Regions from separate parts of the Oceanobacillus sp. FSL W8-0428 genome, predicted to be linked through region 1. Evidence: riboswitches for the same ligand, from Rfam matches in the RefSeq annotation. Region 1 holds a riboswitch; the other holds the start of a gene.
The links. Region 1 has a riboswitch for lysine ahead of MKY30_RS23065 (Na+/H+ antiporter NhaC family protein). Riboswitches for the same ligand answer to the same signal wherever they lie in the genome.
Positions count from the first base shown of each region.

Region 2: another riboswitch for lysine. It lies ahead of dapA (4-hydroxy-tetrahydrodipicolinate synthase); the one in region 1 lies ahead of MKY30_RS23065 (Na+/H+ antiporter NhaC family protein).

Region 1 covers NZ_JBBORB010000001.1:4,788,744-4,792,906, reverse strand. The annotation lists gene MKY30_RS23075 (YunC family protein) at 1-38, shown strand, start outside; gene yunB (sporulation protein YunB) at 255-1,046, shown strand; lysine riboswitch at 1,092-1,267, shown strand; gene MKY30_RS23065 (Na+/H+ antiporter NhaC family protein) at 1,506-3,068, shown strand; gene MKY30_RS23060 (sodium-dependent transporter) at 3,342-4,163, shown strand, end outside.
Region 2 covers NZ_JBBORB010000001.1:4,118,113-4,122,275, reverse strand. The annotation lists gene MKY30_RS19790 (5'-3' exonuclease) at 1-310, shown strand, start outside; gene MKY30_RS19785 (PH domain-containing protein) at 610-1,023, shown strand; gene cysK (cysteine synthase A) at 1,039-1,962, shown strand; lysine riboswitch at 2,151-2,331, shown strand; gene dapA (4-hydroxy-tetrahydrodipicolinate synthase) at 2,574-3,455, shown strand; gene MKY30_RS19770 (DUF819 family protein) at 3,636-4,163, shown strand, end outside.

The DNA of each region.
Region 1 (4,163 bases):
GAATGACCGGAAAGGAAGCACTGCTTAAAATATCATAATATGTTTAAAGACAAAGAAAACACTTCTTTTATTCATGCTGCTTTAGTATGAAATGAAAGAAGTGTTTTTTATATTTCAATATCATGAAATGGTGTTTGTGTGTCCTCTTCTAATATTCTGAATGAGAAAAAATATTGCGTATATGTTAATCCGCTTTACATTGTTCTAATTCACTTCAACAGATGCATAAATTATAAAGGAGGGGGGTTGTTTCGTTGAGGTTTAAAAAACGGTATCGATATCGGCCAAGAAGAAAAAGAAGAATGCCTCCATCCCGGCGCTCCATTCTGATGCTGACATTTATCTTGTTTTTTGCAGCGGTTGGTTTCAGCTTTTACTTGATTAATGTTAAAATTGAACCGATTATTATTGATATTGCTAAACGAAAAGCAGATGAATTTGCAACAAGAGCGATTAATTCTGCTGTTAATTATGTAGAGGATTATGGATTTGAAGATATGGTTACAATCACATATGATAATGAAGGAAATTTTGTAACATATAACTGGAACCCGGCAGTCATCGGTGAAGTTAACAGAGTAGCTACAGACCGGGTTGAAGAATTTTTTACTTATGTAAATCGTGGAGAGCAGCTTGAATTTGAACATAATCTGCATGAACCAGATGACTATGAGGGTGGTGCAGAAGGAAGGGCTCAAGTAGATCCTACTTTGATTGAGATTCCTTTAGGGCAAATAACAGGGAATTCTGTATTAGCTAATTTAGGCCCAAAAATCCCAATTAATATGGAGGTTGTCGGAGCTGTACGGACGAATATTGTAGACAAAAAAGAAGAGTTTGGTATTAATGGAGCTTGGGTCTCTTTGTATATTAATGTAGAAGCTGATGTACAGATTATTGTGCCATTTACTTCAGAAGTAAGAACAGTACATACTGAACTTTATTTGGACGGAGGAGCAATTATGGGCAAAGTACCCGATTTTTATGGAGGAGATGGGAATGTTCCGAATATTGCCATTCCGAAAGATGATTTGCAGAAGGATTAAAGATGTAGTATAGTACAGTTTAGTTGAATAAAAACCTTATCAGATCGGTGAGGTAGAGGCGCAAATTATATAAGTATCCGGCAGGAGAATGACAACTGTGATTGCCGGAGAAAGGATAGTTTGCCGAAGTATATAAAGGGGTCGTACTTTATATTGCTGGCATATTACTGAAAAAGTACTATGCTGTCATGTAATAATTTACATGGAGAACTACTGATCGAAATGGAGGATAACGTGAATTGGTGAAACAATGGTAGGTTATTTTCTATCATTGTTTTTTTGCGTTCACAAGGAGATTTTCATCATTTTTTGCAGAAATTGCCTTGTCTGGTTTCCTTATTTCGAATCGGTTGTGAACGCGGGAGGAGATTATTAAATTGTTTTTATTCTCCGCGCGTCGTCAATCTAGCACAGGGATATTTATCCTGAGCCGGGAAATAAATAGATGGAGGTTTTAATATGGATGGTACATTTTGGTCGTTGATACCTGCAATTGTCATGCTGATATTAGTGGTGTTAACAAGAAAGGTTCTTATCTCAATAGGAACAGGGATTGTAGTAGGGGCATTATTATTAAGTAATTTTCATATAGGGGCAACATTAAAAGAAATATGGACTGTGTTCTATACTATTTTTTATGCAAATGGATCAATAGAAACCGGGAACCTATTATTAATTAGTTTTCTCCTTTTCTTAGGGGTGCTTACTGCATTTTTGCAGGCATCCGGCGGAGCAAAAGCTTTTGGGGACTGGATGCTGCAGCGTGTAAGGACACGTACCGGTGCAGAGCTGATGACTGCTGTTATTGGATTGATTATTTTTATAGACGATTATTTTAACAGCTTAGCAGTTGGACAAATTGCGAGACCTGTGACGGACAGACAAAATATTTCCCGTGCAAAACTGGCATACTATATCGATTCCAGTTCTGCTCCGGTTACAGTAATAGCACCAATATCAAGCTGGGGAGCCTATATTATTGGTATTTTAGGCAGTTTATTTGCAGTAAATGGTATTACAACAATTCAGCCGATTGAAGCATTTATACAAATGATACCTTTGAACTTTTATGCTATTGCTTCAATTATTTTAGTATTCATTGTAGCGTATTTTCATTTTGATATAGGTCCAATGTATACACATGAAAAAAGAGCAAGAGAAGAAGGAGAATTGCTTGATCCGAAAAGAAATCAAGTATCGGGAGATTTAGGCGATGTATTTGATCCGCATAGGGACGGGAAAGTTTTTCATCTAATTATTCCTATTATTGTATTATTTATTGTTACGGTGATTGCTATGATTGGAACAGGGGTAAGGGAAACAGAAGGCAGTGCATCCATCATAGACGCTTTTGCAAATACAGATGTCAATCTTTCCTTAATTATTGGCGGTGTCACAGCAGTTCTTACTTCAGTTATTTTTCATATGAAGCAGAGAAAACCTCGCTCAGATATGAGAAGAATTTTTGTAGAAGGCTTTAAAACAATGATTCCAGCAATTAATATTCTTATTCTTGCCTGGATGATCGGTTCTATTATTGGTGAATTAGGGACAGGGAGTTATTTAGCAGGCCTAGTAAATAACTCGTCTATTTCAGCAGATTATCTGCCGGCAATCTTATTTATTATTGCCGGATTAATGGCTTTAGCGACTGGATCATCATGGGGAACTTTTGGTATTATGCTTCCGATCGCGGCAGAAATTATGGCGAATACAGATATGGAATTATTTTTACCTGCCTTAGCGGCTGTGCTTGCTGGAGCAGTATTTGGAGATCATTGTTCACCGATTTCCGATACAACAGTTTTATCTGCAACTGGAGCAGGTGCACATCATATTGATCATGTTCTTACGCAGCTGCCGTATGCTTTCATTGCAGCATTTACAGCTTTAATCGGCTTCTTTGCTGTCGGACTTACCCATTCAACCTGGGTTGCTTTAGCTTTGACGGTTATTCTCTTGATAGGGATTGTCTGGTTTACACAGATATTATTTATTCAGAGAAAAAAGAAGGCATCTTAACGAAGGGCTTGGAATACATTTTAGTATTCCAAGCTTTTTGAATATCTTCTATTGTCATACAATATTTCTGCATAAGCTTTTGTACTAGGAGCTTTTTTATGTGATTTTTATCTTTCTGTAATTAAATACTATAATTTCCATTATTGGATATTGACAAAAGTTGAGGAAGAGATATAATACAATTGAATAGTCTGAAAGTAATGATTTTTGTTATTATTCTATTTTAAAAGCGCTTTCATTATGATTTATTTATTAAAAAGGAGGTTATCATGGATGGAAAATCGTTCACAATGGGGAACACGAGCCGGGTTTATAATGGCTGCTGTCGGATCAGCGATTGGTTTAGGAAATATATGGCGTTTTCCGGCAGTTGCTTATGAGAACGGTGGCGGAGCATTCTTTATACCTTATTTATTTGCTTTATTGACAGCAGGTATTCCTATTTTAATTATGGAATTTGCAATGGGTCAAAAGTATCGTGGATCTGCCCCTTTAACGTTTCGAAGAATTAATAAGAAAACAGAATTTATCGGATGGTGGGCAGTACTTGTCGCATTTGTCATTTCAACATACTATTCAGTGATTATTGCCTGGGCAATATCTTACTCTATCTTTTCTTTTAATCAAACTTGGGGAGCAGATACAGAAGGTTTTTTATTTGGAGAGTATCTGCAGTTAGCTGAAATTCCTGGTCAAATAGGCGGCTTGGTACCAGGCGTGTTAATTCCGCTGATTATTACCTGGCTGTTAGTACTTGGAATCTTATTCCGAGGTGTTAAAAAAGGAATTGAGGTTGCAAACCGTATTTTTATTCCTTTACTTCTTATTGTATTTCTTGTTGTTGTAATTAGAGCAGTCACTTTACCTGGTGCAATGGAAGGCTTGAATGCGTTTTTTACACCTGATTTCAGTCAAATTTTGTCACCAAGTGTATGGATTGCAGCATATGGACAAATTTTCTTTAGTTTATCTATTGCTTTTGCAATTATGATTACTTATTCAAGTTATTTGCCTAAAAAATCAGATATTACGAATAACGCATTTATTGTCGGGTTTGGAAATTCCGGTTTTGAGCTATTAGCTGGAATTGGTGTA
Region 2 (4,163 bases), 670 kb from region 1:
AGTAAAAGGAATTGGAGAAAAAACAGCCTTAAAATTGCTGCAGGAATTTGAAACCATCGATGGTTTAGTAGAGAATATTGAAAGGCTCCCAAAAGGAATACAAAGTAAATTACAAGCCGATATGGATATGCTTTATTTATCACGGCAATTAGCGGAAATAAAATGTGATGTTCCAATTAGCTGTGATTTAGAAGGTTCCAGATGGGATTTTAAAGAAGATAAAGTGATAACCGAATTAGATAAACTTGAATGGAAGCATCTGGATCGTTTACTTGCTCCATTAAAAAATAAACCATCTGTATCATTTTAAATTAATTAATTCTTTGGTGAGGGGGGGTATGCTTTATACCGGGCGTAGGTATAGAACATACCCCCTCCTTTCATTTTATGTTGAAGGATATCAGACCTAGGTGGAGATTATTTATACTTATAGAAGTGAAAAAGGATGAAAACCCCTATGTTCTTTATAAAGAACGAAAGGGTTCGGGTGATATAAGTTATTCTTATTGTATAAATTTAACATATGGAAATAATGTTGAAATTTGGTATATACACTTTCAGTGGCTATAATGGAAGATGAGATATTGTTAGGATGAATGGGGGAATATAATGTATTTTGAATCGAAAAAAGATACCTGGATGGTGGTTATTCTTTGGGCTGTTGTGCTTAGTGGTGTGTTTATTCCATTACTGAAAGGCCAGATAATTAATTTAATCATTATGCTAATACTATGCAGTATATTGCTTTGGTTTTGGTTCCGTACAGGGTATAAGATTGATAAAGACCGTTTAATTGTCTATTATGGGCCGATTCGTCAAACGATTTATATAGAAAATATGGAGTTAATTCTCCTGGCGAAGATGCCGATTATTGCCCCGGCGCTATCTCTAGATCGTATACAAATCCGAAGCGGAAAATATGATTTAATTGCAATCTCACCGAAGGATAAATTTACCTTTGTAGAAGAACTGATGAAGATAAATCCAGATATTTCAGTAGATAAGCGTTTATTAAAAGAATAGAAGGAGGCGGCAATTATGAGAGTTGTAGATAATATTACAGAATTAGTAGGAAAGACACCCATGGTTGAGCTAAATAAACTGCAGCCAGAAAATGCAGCAAAAATTTATGTGAAGCTGGAAATGTTTAATCCGAGCGGAAGTGTAAAAGACCGGGCTGCAACTCATATGATTCATATTGCAGAGCAGGAGGGACTTATAAAACCGGGAGATACAATTATTGAACCGACAAGCGGAAACACAGGAATAGGATTGGCAATGGCAGCTTCTGCAAAGGGTTATCAGGCAATTCTTGTGATGCCCGATAATAGTACAGAAGAGAGAAGAAATCTTTTGAAAGCATATGGTGCAAAGGTAGTTTTAACACCAAGTAATGAAAAAATGCCGGGCGCCATAAAAAAAGCACTGGAATTGCAGGTGGAAATACCAAACAGTTTTATTCCCCAGCAATTTAAAAATATTTCGAACCCTGATGCTCATCGTAAAACAACTGCACTGGAAATTTTAAAGGATATGAATAATCAATTAGATGCCTTTGTCTGTACTGCCGGTACAGGGGGAACAGTAACAGGTACGGGAGAATCGCTAAAAAAATTTATTCCGGATTTACATATTACTGTTGTTGAACCAAAAGGCTCTCCAGTCTTATCAGGGGGAGAACCTGGCCCGCATAAGTTAGTAGGAACAAGTCCAGGCTTCGTACCTGAGATTTTAAATACCTCCATTTATGATGAAATCATGCAAATCAATGATGATCAGGCATTGAATTTATTGCAGGAGCTTGCCCAAAAAGAAGGGTTATTTATCGGACCGTCCGGGGCTGCAGCCATTTACGCAGCCAGAGAGGTCGCCAAGCGTCTGAAGCCTTCACAAAAGATAGTTTGTATCGCGCCTGATACTGGAGAAAGATACTTGTCTATGGACTTTCTGCAAGAGAATTAATAATCAAGCAGGCGAATCACCTATTTTTTTATTTTGCATAGTTTACCAGTAAAGAAGTTGAACAATATTGGGCTTCTGCATCTTGGTGCGGTCGCTATAAAGCTTTTCTTACTCCATAAAAATCTCTATTTTTCATTTGTTTTTCTTGCGTATTCCTGCTATAATACAAACAAATTCATTATTCATAGATGAACGATAGAGGTGCAAAGACCATCAGTAAATATGCAGAGGCAGAATAGGCTGGCGATGAAGCATATGGAAAGGGGAATTTGCCGAAGTATAATAAGCCGTATTCTTATTGTACTGGTACTGGGATTGAATAAATCCGGTGCTGTCATATAGGAAACTATGTGGAGGGCTATCAGCTGAGAGGACATTCAAATGTTTGTGCAGCAGCGGTCTCCGTTGGTGCTTTTTATTTTGTGGAAATAATGGAAGTAATGAATAATGATAAGAGAATCAAATAAATTCAGAAGCAGAAGGACAGAAAATAAAACTTTTTCTGCTTGTCTTTATTATTTTCCATCCTCTAGTTTTTTTAGTACTTTACTTAGGCGCTGTCCGTCTATTTTCATCAAGTGATGTTGATATTATACAAAGGGTGTGTTGTTATGAATTTTGGAAAAGTGGTCACGGCGATGGTAACGCCATTTAACGAAGAAAAAGAAATTGATTATAATGCATTAGATAACCTGATTGAATACCTTATTGATAATGGTTCAGATGGATTGGTAGTAGCAGGAACAACGGGCGAATCACCAACCTTGTCAAATGAAGAAAAGCTGGCATTATTTTCTCATACGGTACAAAAAGTAAATGGAAGGGTTTCAGTGATTGCAGGCACAGGCTCCAATCAGACAAAAGGCTCTATTGAGCTGTCACAAGCTGCTGAAAAAACAGGTGTTGATGCAATTATGCTCGTAACGCCTTATTATAATAAACCTTCTCAGGATGGTCTGTATGAGCATTTTAAAACAGTGGCAAACGCGGTTCAATTGCCAGTAATGCTATACAATGTACCTGGCAGAACTTCTGTAGATTTGGCAGCTGAAACAGCTATTCGTTTATCTGCAGTTGATAATATTGTGGCAATTAAAGATGCGAGTGGTGATATGGATAAACTGACAGAGATGGTGGCACAGACGGATGCAAGTTTTTCTGTATACAGCGGAGAAGATGCGATAACATTACCATCCCTTGCAGTCGGAGCCATAGGCATTGTTTCCGTTTCTGGACATATTATCGGTAATGAGATGCAAGAGATGATTGCGGCATATGAACAGGGAGCTGTGAAAAAAGCTGCTGCTATTCACCAGCGAATCCTGCCGGTAATGCAGGAAATGTTTGCAGCACCCAGCCCTGCACCCGTCAAAGCAGCATTAAATCGAATTGGCGTACATGTAGGAGGCGTCCGTTTGCCCTTGCTCCCATTAAATGATGAACAGCTGCAATCCTTAAATCATAAACTGGATTTATTTGAGAAAGTAAAATAAATATTTCTGTTGAACCCTCTCTAAAACGGTTTAGAGAGGGTATTTTCAATTTCTTTCCATTTAAGTAACAGCTGACTATTTACTATAATTCTAAAAAAATACTCCACAATACCTGCGAAATTATTAACTTTAAATGGTAAAATATGAAACAAACCATAAAAAGAAGGGAATGAGGAGTTAATGAAAGAAACATTCATTCAAGCAGATGATACAATCACCCTTTGGGGGATTATCATTATCTGGGCATCTGTCAGTATTTTTTTAGAACAGCGTTATAGCTGGGCTTCCAAGGTTACAGGAGCAATTATTGCATTAGTGGGAGCAATGGTTTTATCTAATTTTGGTATCATTCCAACGGAGTCGCCGGTATATGATGCTGTCTGGTCTATTATTGTTCCATTAGCAATACCGCTTCTGTTGTTTCATGTTAATATTAAAAAAATATGGAAGGAAAGCAGCAGGCTGTTGCTTATTTTTCTGCTGAGCTCTATTGGTACGATTGCAGGAACAATTGTTGCCTTTTTCACTTTAAGGAATTACATACCTCTATTAGACCAATTAAGCGGTATTTTCAGTGCTACATATATTGGGGGAGGCGTGAATTTTGCAGCAATGGCTGCTAAATTTGAAACTCCTGGCGAAATCATTTCGGCGGCAGTTGTTGCTGATAATTTAATGATGGCATTATTATTTATCATGCTGATGGCT